3 linked regions of the Methyloterricola oryzae genome follow. The protein of the gene in region 2 interacts with the protein of the main gene of each other region in a pairwise test. Links are inferred from orthologs where the notes say so. Each region holds a gene or a part of one and is shown on either strand. Other genes may lie near its edges.

The links. Proteins that work in one complex are often made in the same cells at the same time.
Region 1: the proteins of rho (region 2) and hfq interact in binary tests that used the Escherichia coli proteins (3 or more experiments, as listed by UniProt). The link is inferred for Methyloterricola oryzae from one-to-one orthologs.
Region 3: the proteins of rho (region 2) and nusG interact in binary tests that used the Escherichia coli proteins (3 or more experiments, as listed by UniProt). The link is inferred for Methyloterricola oryzae from one-to-one orthologs.

The regions. Positions count from the first base shown.
Region 1 is NZ_JYNS01000009.1:113,016-115,923, reverse strand. It holds hfq (RNA chaperone Hfq), read right to left. Parts: upstream 1,624-2,908; coding sequence 1,378-1,623; downstream 1-1,377. Other genes in the region: glmM (phosphoglucosamine mutase), read right to left, coding at 2,255-2,908; gloA (lactoylglutathione lyase), read right to left, coding at 1,782-2,180; hflX (ribosome rescue GTPase HflX), read right to left, coding at 1-1,189. UniProt on the Escherichia coli protein: RNA chaperone that binds small regulatory RNA (sRNAs) and mRNAs to facilitate mRNA translational regulation in response to envelope stress, environmental stress and changes in metabolite concentrations.
Region 2 is NZ_JYNS01000002.1:46,803-54,986, reverse strand. Bases 2,034-4,952 are described here. They hold rho (transcription termination factor Rho), read right to left. Parts: upstream 4,162-4,952; coding sequence 2,905-4,161; downstream 2,034-2,904. Other genes in these bases: yrfG (GMP/IMP nucleotidase), read right to left, coding at 4,791-4,952; trxA (thioredoxin TrxA), read right to left, coding at 4,367-4,696; EK23_RS04085 (putative bifunctional diguanylate cyclase/phosphodiesterase), read left to right, coding at 2,034-2,896. Also shown: EK23_RS04095 (TOL_0244 family TonB-dependent receptor), read left to right, coding at 1-249; EK23_RS04090 (YfiR family protein), read left to right, coding at 246-794; more of EK23_RS04085, read left to right, coding at 803-2,033; more of yrfG, read right to left, coding at 4,953-5,480; 3'(2'),5'-bisphosphate nucleotidase CysQ, read left to right, coding at 5,558-6,376; EK23_RS04060 (DUF6524 family protein), read left to right, coding at 6,397-6,837; EK23_RS04055 (ABC transporter ATP-binding protein), read left to right, coding at 7,108-8,184. UniProt on the Escherichia coli protein: Facilitates transcription termination by a mechanism that involves Rho binding to the nascent RNA, activation of Rho's RNA-dependent ATPase activity, and release of the mRNA from the DNA template.
Region 3 is NZ_JYNS01000006.1:73,339-76,119, forward strand. It holds nusG (transcription termination/antitermination protein NusG), read right to left. Parts: upstream 1,768-2,781; coding sequence 1,234-1,767; downstream 1-1,233. Other genes in the region: rplA (50S ribosomal protein L1), read right to left, coding at 6-701; rplK (50S ribosomal protein L11), read right to left, coding at 701-1,132; secE (preprotein translocase subunit SecE), read right to left, coding at 1,769-2,146; tuf (elongation factor Tu), read right to left, coding at 2,343-2,781. UniProt on the Escherichia coli protein: Part of the processive rRNA transcription and antitermination complex (rrnTAC). The complex forms an RNA-chaperone ring around the RNA exit tunnel of RNA polymerase (RNAP).

The sequences.
Region 1 (2,908 bases), on a different replicon or contig from region 2:
ACCCATCCTCGCCTGGCTCATCCCGCAAAACCCGGGCCACGGTGTAAAGGCGCGCCCGCAACGCTCCCTGGTCGGCCCTCAATCTGAGTTCCATCCGCAGCGGCGCGCCGGAAAAGCGTTCGGCCAACGCCTGGTCCAGCAGTTCCAGGCCCAGCCCTTCACGGGCGGACAGCCAGATGCGGTCGACTGCGCCCGATTCGTCCCGCTCGAAGCGCGGCTCGGGCTCCTCCTTGAGGTCGATCTTGTTGAACAGCTTGATCTGCGGAACATCGGAAGCGCCGATCTGGTCCAGCACCTCATCGACCTCGGCGATGGTGTCCTCCATGCGCTCGTCGTTGACGTCAATGACATGCAGCAGCAGGTCCGCATCGCTGGCTTCGCTCAGGGTGGAGCGGAAGGCCGCGACCAATTCATGGGGCAGATGCCGGATGAAGCCCACGGTATCCGCCAGGATGATCACCTGCCGGTTGTCCAATTGGTGCCGGCGCAAGGTCGGATCCAGGGTCGCGAACAACTGGTCGGCCGCATAGACCTCGGCGCGGGTCAGGCAGTTGAACAGGGTCGACTTGCCGGCATTGGTATAGCCGACCAGGGCGATCACAGGTACTTCCGCCCGGCGTCTGGCATTGCGCCCCTGATTGCGCTGCTGCGCCACTTTCTCCAGCCGCTTCTGGATGACCTTGATCCGGTGGCCAAGCAGGCGCTTGTCCGTCTCCAGCTGGGTCTCGCCGGGACCACGCAGTCCGATGCCGCCCTTCTGCCGCTCCAGGTGGGTCCAGCCTCTAACTAATCGGGTGGAGAGATGACGCAACTGCGCCAGTTCCACCTGCAGTTTGCCCTCGAAGGACTGCGCCCGCTGGGCGAAGATGTCCAAAATCAAGCCGGTGCGGTCCACGACCCGGACATTGAGCGCCTTCTCCAGATTGCGCTCCTGGCTCGGGGAGAGCATATGGTTGAACAGAACCAGTTCAGCACCCGTTGCGGCCACGGTCAGAGCCAATTCCTCCAACTTGCCGCTGCCTATGAAGTAGCGTGCGTCGGGGATCTGCCGCTTGCCAGTCACTACGCCGACTGTTTCCGCTCCGGCGGATCGGGCCAGTTCCTTGAGTTCCAGCAAGTCTTCCCCATCGCCCCGGGTTTCCAGGTGAACCAGGACGGCGCGTTCGCCGGTTTGCGGCCTGTCAAACAAGGGGGTGGCGCCCCTTGGCGCGACGGCTCCTCAGCGTGCTACTGCATGCTAACGCGCCAAGCGGGACAAACACTTTGCGGATCGGCTCGAAGCTGGTCATGGCACGGGCGGGGACTGCCGCGTAAGCGGACCTGCCATTCCCGCGCGATGACCCGAACGGCGGATGGATGCGGGTTGGACGGATGGGGCTATTCCTCGCCCTCGGCGCCTTCAGACATGTGAGGTACCCTCACCTGCCGCGCGGGGACGATGGTGGAGATGGCATGCTTATAAACCATCTGGCTGACGGTGTTCTTCAGCATGATCACGTACTGGTCGAAAGAATCGATCTTTCCCTGCAGCTTGATGCCATTCACGAGATAAATGGAAACCGGCACGTGTTCTTTTCTTAACGCATTCAAAAATGGATCTTGCAAGTTTTGCCCTTTTGACATCCTCTTTCTCCTTATTCTTATTGCGCCGGCTCCCATGGCCAGCGAATCCAAATCAAATTAGAACAGATAATACCGCAATCCGCCACTTGCTCTCGGGCCGGACTCAGGCTCTGAATAAAAAACAGTTTTTCGCGATAGAGGCCTTACAGGGCGCGTATTCAATCCACTCCTTGGGTTCCTTTTTCGATGAATTCTATCTTGTATCCGTCCGGATCCTCCACAAAGGCAATCACCGTCCTGCCATGCTTCATGGGACCGGCTTCACGCACCACCTTTCCCCCGAGTTGCCTCACCTTTTCGCAGGCCGCCTGCGCATTCTCGACCTCGACGGCGATATGGCCAAAACCACTACCCAGGTCGTAATGGTCCGTGTCCCAATTATGGGTCAATTCCAACACCGTGCCTTCCCTTTCGCCCTGATACCCCACAAAAGCCAAGGTAAAGGAACCCTCCGGATAATCCTCACGACGCAAAAGGCGCATACCGAGCACATCGGTATAAAACGCAATGGAACGATCCAGATTTCCCACGCGTAGCATTGTATGCAAAATTCTCATTTATCGAACCATCCCGCCGGCGTTAATCCGCGCTTCCTTCAAGTGCGAAAGGATATCTTGAGTCTTCCGGGCCGTCACGCTGCCAGGGACTCGGCCACCACGCCGGCGATACGCTGGGCCAGGTTTTCCACCTGCGACGCGTCACGTCCCTCCACCATGACCCGGATCAGGGGTTCGGTGCCGGAAGGCCGCAGCAGCACCCGTCCCGATTGCCCCAGTTCCCGCTCCACCTCCTCCTTGACCTGCTGCACCGCCGGTATGCTTTCCAGCTTGACGCGCTCCTTGATCTTCACATTGATGAGGGTCTGTGGATATTTCTCCATACCCTGCTTCAATTCGTGCAACGTCTGCCCGGTTCGCCACATCTCGGCGAGCACCTGAAGGGCCGAGACGATGCCGTCACCGGTGCTGGTGCGATCGCGGCAGATGATATGGCCAGAACCCTCGCCTCCCAGAAGACTGTCGTTCTGCAGCATTAGTTCCATCACATAGCGGTCGCCCACCGCGGCGCGTAGAAAACCGACGCCCAGGCGCTGCAATGCATGCTCCATGCCCAGGTTGGTCATCAGCGTTCCGACCACGGGGCCGCGCAGACCGGACGTCTCCAGGCGTGAGCGGGCGATGATGTACAGCAGTTCATCGCCGTCCACGATCTCGCCGCGATGATCGACCATGATGAGCCGGTCACCATCGCCATCCAGGGCGATACCGTAATCCGCCTTCATGTC
Region 2 (8,184 bases):
CTGTCTCTGCCGGGCAATACCCGCTTCGATATGGCCCTGCGCTACGTGGGGGAAACGCCGACCCAGAACCTGGGGGCTTACTTCACGCTGGATGCGCAACTCACCTGGAAGCCATTGAGCCAGCTCGAACTGTCCCTGATGGGGCGCAACCTCAGCAGCGAATACCATCGCGAATGGACACGTTCGTTCGCGGTCACGCCCACCTACCTGGAACGGGACTTCCTTGCCACGGTCCGGTGGTCATTTTGACTTGGGCGGCAGGCCCCACCCCGCTGAAACTGGCGCGAGCCATACGCCTGTGCGGCTTCATGGGCATGCTGCTGGCAGGGGCGGCGCAGGCTCAAACTGACGTGTCGGAATACGCCTTGAAGGCCGCGTTCATCTATAACTTCGCCAAATTCATCGACTGGCCAAAGCCCTCAGATGGGTTGCTGCACCTGTGCGTAGCCGCCGAGGAGACCTTCGAAGGCGAATTCGATAAGCTGAGTCAGAAAGTCACGGGGGGGCTACGCTTGCAGGTGGATCATCCGAAAGCTCCTGAAATGGGCGCGCAGTGCCAGATCGTTTTCATCGCGGATTCGGAGGCCGATAGCCTTCCGCGCTGGGTCCAACTCTCCCGCGAAAAGGGGGCGCTTACTGTCAGCGACGCCCCGGGCTTCCTGGACCGTGGCGTCATGATCGAGATGCAAATGGAGGATGAACGGGTTTCCTTTGACGTCAACATGACGGCAGCCCGCGCCGCCCGGCTCGACATCAGCTCCAGGCTCTTGCGTCTGGCCAAGCGCGTCTACTAGGGTTCACGATGATCCGGTCACGCTTCAAGAATCTGTCCATCGAGACCAAACTCCAGTTCATCAACATGGCTACCACCGGGTTTGCCCTCGGTCTGGTGCTGGTGTTCCTGACCCTGCATGAATTGTGGTACCAGCGCGAAACCTTGCTGGAAAATCTCATGGCCGACGGTCGCATGATCGCCAGCAATGCGTCGGCTGCCGTCCTGTTCCAGGACCGCGATGAAGCCACCGAGATCCTTTCGGCCCTGCAGGCCTCGCCCGCCGTAACCCGCGCCGTGATATACCTGCCGGACCACAAACCCTTCGCGTCCTATGCGCGGGATGCCAATCTTGCGGCTCCGGCGGAAGGCGCCGTGGTAACGACGCACCCACCCTCCTTGTTTCCATCTGCCCTCGAGTTCTGGCAGGACATTCAGGTGCGCGACGAGAAAATCGGCGACCTGCTGATCGAGGCCGACCCTCACGACCTCTACCGCACACTCCCGCGTTATCTCAGCATTATCGCGTTTTCGGCCAGCATCGCTCTGCTGCTGGCCTTTCTGGTGCTGCAGCGACTAAAGACGGCTATCACCGCCCCCTTGCTCAATCTGACAGACCTGATGCGCAAGGTTTCGCGGCACAAGGATTACTCGCTGCGCTCGGAAGTGCATAGCAGCGACGAAGTGGGTTCCCTGGCCCACTGCTTCAATGACATGCTGGAGCAGATCCAGCACCGCGATCGCAGCCTGCGCGAGGAACTGTCGGAGCGCCGCCGCGCCGAGGAGCATCTGGACCGCCTGGCCTACTACGACACGGTGACCGGACTGCCCAACCGGCATTATTTCAACGAGCGCCTGGCGCACATCATCGGCGGCGCGAATTCCTTCGCCGAACGCACGGCGCTGATGTTCATCGATCTGGACAACTTCAAAATCATCAATGACACCCTAGGCCACGCGGTCGGCGACCTGCTCCTGCAGGATGTGGGCGGACGACTGAAGGCGCTGCTGCGCAGCGGCGACTACATCTTCCGTATCGGCGGCGACGAGTTCGCGGTGATTCTGGAAAAGGTGGAACACCCGGAAGATTGCATGGCCGTCGCCGAAAAGATCATCCAGGCATTTTCCACCTGCTTCACCCTGGATCAGCACCAGATCTTCGTCGGTGCCAGCATCGGCATCAGCTTCTGTCCCGATGACGCCACCGAGGCCGGTACCCTGCTGAAGAACGCGGATACGGCCATGTACTCGGCCAAGGAACGCGGCAAGAACACCTTCCAGTTCTTCCAACCGGAAATGAAAGGGCGCGCGCTCAATCGGCTGACCCTGGAGAACAATTTGCGGCGCGCGCTAGAGCGCAGCGAGTTTGTCCTCTATTACCAGCCGCAGTTCGATCTGGAGTCCGGCCGCATCACCGGGATGGAGGCCCTGCTGCGCTGGAGCCATCCGGAACTGGGTACAGTGAGCCCTTCCGAATTCATTCCCATCGCGGAAGACAGCGGTCTCATCGTGCCGTTGGGGGAGTGGGTGCTGCGCACCGCCTGCGCCCAGGCCGCAATCTGGCAGGCAGAATGCGCGGTGCCTTTTGTGCTGGGCGTGAATATCTCGGGGCGTCAGTTCAAGGACGACACCGTGGCGGAGAAAGTGCTGCAGATTGTGCTGGAAACCGGCATGGACCCGCGCCTTTTGGAACTGGAACTCACCGAAAGCACGCTTATGGACGGTTCCGGCGCCAATATGCGCAAGCTGATGCGCCTGCGCGCCATGGGCATCCGCTTCTCGATCGACGATTTCGGAACCGGCTATTCGTCCATGAGCTACCTCAAGCGCTTTCCCATCGCCACCCTGAAGATCGACCGCAGCTTCATCGACGGCATCCCGGACAACCCGGAAGACGTGGCCATCACCACGGCCATCATCGCCGTGGGCAAGAGCCTGAACCTGGAATTGCTGGCGGAGGGCGTGGAAACCCGGGAGCAGGCGGAATACCTGCGCAACAATGGCTGCCGCCACATTCAGGGCAACTACTTCAGCAAGCCCCTGCCAGCCAACGAAGCCTCCCTGCTGCTGCTTGTCAGCAACGGCAAGCCCGCCGTCGCCGAAACCTCCGCCACGATTTCCTGAGCGCGGCCTCAGCGCTTCATGGAGTCGAAAAACTCGCCGTTGGTCTTGGTGTCCTTGAGCTTGCCCAGCAGGAACTCGCTGGCCGCCATCTCGTCCATGGGTTGCAGGATCTTGCGCAGGATCCAGCATTTCTGCAGTTCTTCCTGCGGTACCAGATACTCTTCCCGGCGCGTGCCGGAACGGTTGATGTTGATGGCTGGATAGATGCGCTTCTCGGCAATCTTGCGCTCCAGATGCAGTTCCATGTTGCCGGTGCCCTTGAATTCCTCGTAGATCACTTCGTCCATGCGCGAGCCGGTATCGATCAGGGACGTGGCGATAATGGTCAGGCTGCCGCCTTCCTCGATGTTGCGGGCCGCGCCGAAGAAGCGTTTGGGCCGCTCCAGGGCGTTGGCGTCGACACCGCCGGTGAGCACCTTGCCGGACGAGGGCACCACCGTGTTGTAGGCGCGGGCCAGGCGGGTGATGGAATCCAGCAGGATCACCACGTCGCGCTTGTGCTCCACCAGGCGCTTGGCCTTCTCGATGACCATTTCCGCCACCTGCACATGGCGGGCGGGCGGTTCGTCGAAGGTGGAGGACACCACTTCGCCCTTCACGCTGCGCTGCATTTCCGTTACTTCTTCCGGGCGCTCGTCGATGAGCAGCACGATCAGATAGCACTCCGGGTTCTGCTCCGCGATGGAATGCGCCAGGTTCTGCAGGATCATGGTCTTTCCCGCCTTGGGCGGCGACACGATAAGACCACGCTGACCCTTGCCGATAGGGGCGATGAGGTCGATGACGCGTGCGGTCAGGTCTTCGGTAGTGCCGTTGCCGAGCTCCAGGACGAAGCGGGACTTGGGAAAGAGTGGCGTGAGATTGGAGAAGAGGACTTTGTGCTTGGCGTTTTCAGGCGGTTCGTAGTTGATCTGCTCCACCTTGAGCATGGCGAAATAGCGTTCGCTCTCCTTAGGGGGCCTGATCTTGCCGGAAATCGTGTCGCCTGTGCGCAGACTGAAGCGGCGTATCTGGCTGGGAGACACATAGATGTCATCGGGGCCCGCCAGATAGGAACTGTCCGTCGACCTAAGGAAGCCGAATCCGTCCTGCAATATTTCCAGCACCCCGTCGCCGTAGATGTCCTCGCCGCCCTTCGACTGCTTCTTGAGTATGGAAAAGATCAGGTCCTGTTTGCGGGTTCGGGCCACGCCTTCGATATCCAAGGACTCGGCGATTTCGATCAGTTCGGAAACAGGCTTGCGCTTCAGGTCGGTAAGGTTCATAGGTTAAGAATGAGGATGCGGGTTTTCAGGAAACAGTTGCTGGAATTGAGTTACTCGAGCGAGCAGGCGTCGAGTCCAAGAACTATCAGAGGGGGAGCGCCGGAACCGGCACGGACTTAAGAGGAAGTTTCTTTAGTTCTGGCGAAAAAATAGCACAGGTAATTGGGCCCGTCCAGAAACCGCGACGAGACGGGCCGCATCCGCCTCAAGCGAGATTGCTGTCGAGGAAAGCCGCCAGCTGCGATTTGGAGAGTGCGCCCACCTTGGTGGCCTCCACTTCGCCATTCTTGAACAGCATCAGCGTCGGTATGCCCCGCACCCCATAACGCTGCGGCGTAGACGGGTTGTCATCGATATTGATCTTGGCGATGGTCAGTTTGCCGTCATAGTCGTTGGCAATCTCCTCCAGCACCGGAGCAATCATCTTGCAGGGACCGCACCACTCTGCCCAGTAATCCACCAATACGGGACCATCGGCTTTGAGTACCTTATCTTCAAAGTCGTCATCATTCAGATGCAGAATCTTCTCGCTCACTGGAAATCTCCGGGTTGTTGATGGGTTGCGGCGGGCAAAGGGACGTGTGCGGCCCACAATGGGAGGACGCTGACGGCAATGGGGCAATTTGAGCTTAATCCCCGCAAAAATTCAAGACCCGCGCCGCCGTGAGCCCGGGCATGAGTTCGCTGAAGTCCTCGATGCTACAGAACTCCCGGATGTCTCGGCTGGGCCGCTGGCTATCGTGCTTGCGCACCGCCACCAGGTGGGCGACGCCATGAACCCTGGCTGCTCGCAGCACCGGCAGACTGTCGTCCACCAGCAAGGTCCGGGCGGGATCGAACGGTTCCTGGCCCGCGAGGCGCGGCCAGAATTCCGGCTGTTCCTTGGGAAAACCCAAGGCGTGGGAACTCACGATGGCGTCAAAGAAGCGGTTAAGACAGGTTCTTTCCATCTTCAGCCCCAGGCTTTTGGGGTGCGCGTTGGTCGCCAAAATCAGCCGCCTGCCGCTGTTGCGCGCCGCCTCGAGAAACTCAGGCACATGGGGCAGCACCGCAATCAAGCCGGCGATCTCCTGCTTGAGCCCTGCCACGTCCAATTGAAGCTGCTCGCTCCAGTAATCGAGACAATACCACTCGAGCCGCCCTTCCATGGCTCGAAACTTCGGCCCCAGTTCCTGCCGCGCGGCGCTGAGTTCCATGCCCATGCGCTCGGCATACTTGGCGGGTATGTATTCCTGCCAGAAATGGTTGTCGAAGTTGAGATCCAGCAGCGTGCCGTCCATGTCGAGAAACACGGTATCAATGTCATCCCATACAATCATGGGTTAATATTCCTCCTCCATTCCGGTATCGGTGGCGCGCATTAACACCCGTGAGCAGCAGCAAAGGAACCCTGTCCATGCCCATTATGAAGGAGCCTTCCCGTTTTTTGGAGCCAGTCATCGCCCTCTCGTTGGAAGCCGGGCGTCGCATTCTCGAAATCTATAATTCCGATTTCCGTGTTGGCTTCAAGCAGGACGATTCGCCGCTGACCGCCGCGGACCTGGCGTCGCACCACTGCCTGAGCGAGGGTTTACAGAAACTGAGCACGGTGTATCCGGTGCTCTCCGAAGAATCCGCCGACCTACCCTTCGCGGCCCGCAGCGCCTGGGAAACCTATTGGCTGATCGACCCCTTGGACGGCACCAAAGAATTCGTCAAACGTAACGGGGAATTCACGGTCAACGTGGCGCTGATCCATCAGCACCTACCGGTTTTGGGCGTGGTCTATGCGCCGGCCATGGACGTGTGCTATTTCGCTTCCGAGGGGTGTGGCGCCTTCAAGCGGGTCGGCGGCGGCGATCCGCAGCAAATCTATGTGCGCGACCGGGCCCCCGCCCGCCTGGCGGTAGTGGGCAGCCGCTCACACCAGACCGAGGGCCTCGCCACGCTGCTCGGCCGCCTCGGCGAGTACGACCTGAAATCCATCGGCAGTTCGCTCAAACTGTGCTGGGTGGCCGAAGGGGAAGCCGACCTGTATCCCCGCATCGGCCTGACCTCCGAATGGGATACCGCTGCCGCACAGTGCGTCGTTGAAGCCGCTGGCGGGGCCGTGACCGACCTGGCGGGCCGGCGCCTCCAGTACAACACCAAAGAATCGATTCTGAACCCCTTTTTCCTGGTCTATGGCGATAAGTCCAGAACCTGGCACACCTATGCCACAGGCCTCCAAGAATAAGCACGACGAGGTACCTTGACATGAACAACGATGGCTTCAACTGGCTAGGGCTGTTCCTACGCTTTCTCGCCGCCCTCTTCGTGGTGTACGCAACCTACAACCCGGAAGGGTATTCTTATTACCACTGGGTCGCCAGCTCGCTGAAAACACCGGTTGCCCAAGGCATCTGGAATTCCGATGCGCTCAAGTTCATGGCCGGCGTGTTGCTTCTTACCGCCTGGATCGTTTTCTTCAACGCGACCCGCAATTCCCTGGGCCTGCTCGGCGTCACGCTGACCCTGGCCATCTGCGGCGGGTTCATCTGGTTCCTCTCGGAGATGGACGTGTTCACCCCCGAGTCGGTGCCGGCTTTCACCCACCTGGTGTTGCTGGTCATCGCCGTGGTGCTGGCCTTGGGGATGTCCTGGGCACACATGAAGCGCCGGCTGACGGGACAAGTCGCCACCGACGAGGTCGACTGAGCGGTTGTGAAAGAATCTGCTGCGCGTCCCGATTGCTGCATCGCGCGGTGCTCGGAATCCACATGTACCCCACATACACTGCGGTTCCGGTGCTCCGCGCTCCTTGCCCTTGGGCCGCTCGCTACGATTTTTCACAAGCTCTGAGACGGGGATTGATCAGGGCGGCGTCCGGCAGGCTTGGCCTCATTGGAATCCAGCCCAGCCTGCCCGAAGCCGGAGTTCCAAAATCCAACGCCGCGCCAACCCGCCCGTTTCGTGATATTGCCGACTATGCCGCCTGAAGCCTCGACCGCCAGCGACGCCCCTCCCCCGCTTCCGGACACCCCTTTCCGCTTCGTCCGGCATTTCGTCGGACGCTTCCGGGGCTGGTTTCTGCTGATGGTCCTGCTGGAAGCAGGCCAAGCCGCCAGCAACATCCTGCTCCCCTACGCCATCGGCCAGGTGATCGAAACTGTCACCCAAGCCAAGGACATCGCCAGCCTCACCCTGGAGGGGGAATTGCGCTACCCGGCACTGCTGTTCGCCGCCTTGGGCCTCGGCGAAGTTCTGTTCAGCCGCGCCAGCGGCGCGTGCCTGATCATGGTAGGGCCGCGCCTGCGCAAGGCGGTGAGCGGCGAGTTGTTCGCCTACCTGCAATTTCACTCCCAACGCTATTTCAACGGTCATTTCGCGGGCGCCCTCGCGCACCGCATTACCGAGACCGCCACCAGCGTCAACCATACCCTGTGGACCATCCTGTTCGATTTCTGGCCGATCTCCATCGTGTTCGCGGTCTCCATCGCCCTGCTGTACCGGGCGCACGCCGAGTTGGCCTACTTCGTGGCCGCCTGGGCGGCCTGCTTCGTGACAGCCTCCTACTGGCTGGCGACCCGCTGCCAGCCCTACGCCCAGAATTACGCCAATACCCGCAGCGAGGTGAACGGCAAGATCGTCGATGCCGTCACCAACCTGTCCAGCATCCGCCTCTTCGCGCGCCTGGCCCATGAACGGCGCTATCTGGATGGCTACCTGGACCTGGAAATGCGCACCGGACGCCAGACCTTTTGGTACATGGAACGGGTGCGCTGGTTCCAGTTCATATCCGCGCTCATCCTGAAACTGGGCACCTTGGGATATGCCCTTACGCTTTGGCAGACGGGCGCCATCGGCGTGGCCGACTTCGCCATGAGCACCAGCCTGTCCCTGCTCATCATCAGCGAGGCGCGCAACCTGAGCCGCCGCTTTCTCGAATTCTTCGAGTACATCGGCAATGTCGCCAACGGCGTGCGCGTCATCATCCAACCCCACGAACTGCTCGACAATCCCGCAAGCCGGGCAGTGCCCATCACCCGTGGCCAAATCGAATTC
Region 3 (2,781 bases), on a different replicon or contig from region 2:
TTCAATTAAATCGCGAGATTGGCCTGATCCACGGGCAAGCCTGGGCCCATGGTGGACGAGACCGTGATCTTCTTCAGATAGATGCCCTTGGAGGCGCTGGGCTTGAGCTTCTTCAGATCGACCAGCAACGCTTCAAGATTTTCCTTCAAGGCAGCCTCTTCGAAGCTGGCTTTACCGATGGTGCAATGGATGATGCCCTTCTTGTCGGTACGGTAGCGTACCTGACCGGCTTTGGCATTCTTCACGGCGGTGGCCACATCCGGCGTCACGGTGCCAACCTTGGGGTTCGGCATCAGGCCGCGGGGACCCAGGATCTGGCCCAACTGACCGACGACGCGCATGGCGTCGGGAGAGGCGATCACCACGTCGAAATTCATTTCGCCGGCCTTCACCTGGGCAGCCAGGTCATCCATCCCGACGATATCGGCGCCGGCGGCCAGAGCGGCCTCGGCATTGGCACCCTGGCTGAACACCGCCACGCGCACGGACTTGCCGGTGCCACGGGGCAGCACGGTTGCGCCACGCACGGCCTGGTCGGACTTTCTCGGGTCCACACCCAGATTCACCGCCACGTCGATGGACTCGACGAACTTGACTTTGGACATGGACTTCAACAGGGTAAAAGCCTCCTCGGCCTGGTATACCTTACCCGGCTCGAGCTTTTCCTTGATTGCCTTCAAACGCTTGGTAACTTTGGCCATTACACACCCTCCACTTCAAGGCCCATGCTGCGCGCGCTGCCCGCGATGGTGCGGATGGCCGCATCCATGTCGGCAGCGGTCAGGTCCGGCATTTTCGCCTGAGCGATTTCCGCCAGTTGCTCGCGCGTGACCTTGCCCACCTTATTGGTGTTGGGGGTCGCGCTGCCGCTCTTCAGGCCCGTGGCTTTCTTCAGCAGTACGGAGGCTGGAGGGGTCTTGGTGATGAAGGTGAAGCTGCGGTCGCTGTACACGGTGATGACCACCGGCAGCGGCAGACCTTTCTCGACATTCTGGGTCTGGGCGTTGAAGGCCTTGCAGAACTCCATGATGTTGACGCCGCGCTGACCGAGCGCGGGGCCGACAGGAGGACTCGGATTGGCCTCACCTGCCTTGACTTGCAGTTTGATGTACGCGGTGATTTTTTTTGCCATTGAATGACTCCAGTGGGTATAGCGCTTGCGGCGACAAGCTCCCCGTTAGTGGCGTCCAGCCCCTTCGGGCGGGACAAAAAACCGGCTACTAAAGCCGGGGGTCAGGCCTTTTCGACCTGACCGAAATCCAGCTCGACCGGGGTCGAGCGCCCGAAAATGAGCACGGAGACGCGCAGCCGGCTCTTTTCGTAATTGACCTCCTCTACGACGCCGTTGAAGTCCTTGAACGGCCCTTCCACGACTCGCACCACCTCGCCCGCCTCGAACAGAATCTTGGGACGCGGCTTGTTGACGCCCGCCTCGACCCGATTCAGGATGGCCTCGGCTTCCGCATCGGTAATGGGAGCCGGCTTATCCGAGGTGCCGCCAATAAATCCAAGCACCCTCGGAACGTCCTTTACCAGATGCCAGGTTTCGTCGTTCAACTCCATCTGAACCAGCACATAACCGGGAAAGAATTTGCGCTCACTCTTCCGTTGCTGGCCCTGGCGCATTTCCACCACTTCCTCGGTGGGCACCAGAACCTTGCCGAAGTAATGCTCGAGGCCGTCGCGCTTTATGCGCTCTTCCAGAGCCTTCTTGACCTGGTTCTCGAAATTCGAGTAAGCGTGGATGACATACCAGCGCAATGCCATCTCACACCTTCTGGCCGGTCATGGAGCTAATACCCCAGAACAGGAACATGTCCAGCAACCACAGAATCAAACCCACCAGGAACACCAGGGCAACTACCACGAGGGTGGCCTGAACCGTCTCCTGACGCGTCGGCCAGATGACCTTGCGCACTTCCATCCGCGATTCCTTGAGAAATTCCCAGATGGTGCCGCCCATGGCGGTGTTATAAATCAACGCAATCGCAACCCCGGCCACGCCGAGCATACCCAGGACCCGATAGAGCAGAGCGTGCGCCGAGAAATAGTAAAAGCCGACAATGCCGGCGATGATGACACCGACTGCAAGGACCAGCTTTGCGGTATCAAAGGCCGATGCACTGGGTTCTGCTTGAGCTGCCATGAGTGCTCTCTGAAAGGTAACCTACGGGGGGACTACTTTGACTGCCGAAAGATGGCAGGCCAGGAGGGGCTCGAACCCCCAACCTGCGGTTTTGGAGACCGCTGCTCTACCAATTGAGCTACTGACCTGTAAAAACCTTCGCAATGGAACCGCTACTCCGGCCGCTTGGATCCGGCCGGAGCAACTCTTAGACCGATTACTCGATAACCTTGGAAACGACGCCGGCACCTACGGTGCGACCACCTTCGCGAACCGCGAAACGCAGACCTTCTTCCATGGCGATGGGCGCGATCAGCTTCACCGTGATCTTGATGTTGTCGCCCGGCATCACCATCTCCACGCCTTCCGGCAACTCAACCGAACCGGTCACGTCGGTGGTGCGGAAGTAGAACTGCGGGCGGTAGCCATTGAAGAACGGCGTGTGACGACCGCCTTCTTCCTTGGACAGCACGTAGATTTCCGCTTCGAAATGGGTGTGCGGGGTGATGGAACCCGGCTTCGCCAATACCTGACCGCGCTCCACGTCCTCACGCTTGGTGCCGCGCAGCAGCACGCCCACGTTGTCGCCAGCCTGACCTTCGTCCAGCAGCTTGCGGAACATTTCAACACCGGTGCAGGTGGTCTTGACGGTGGCC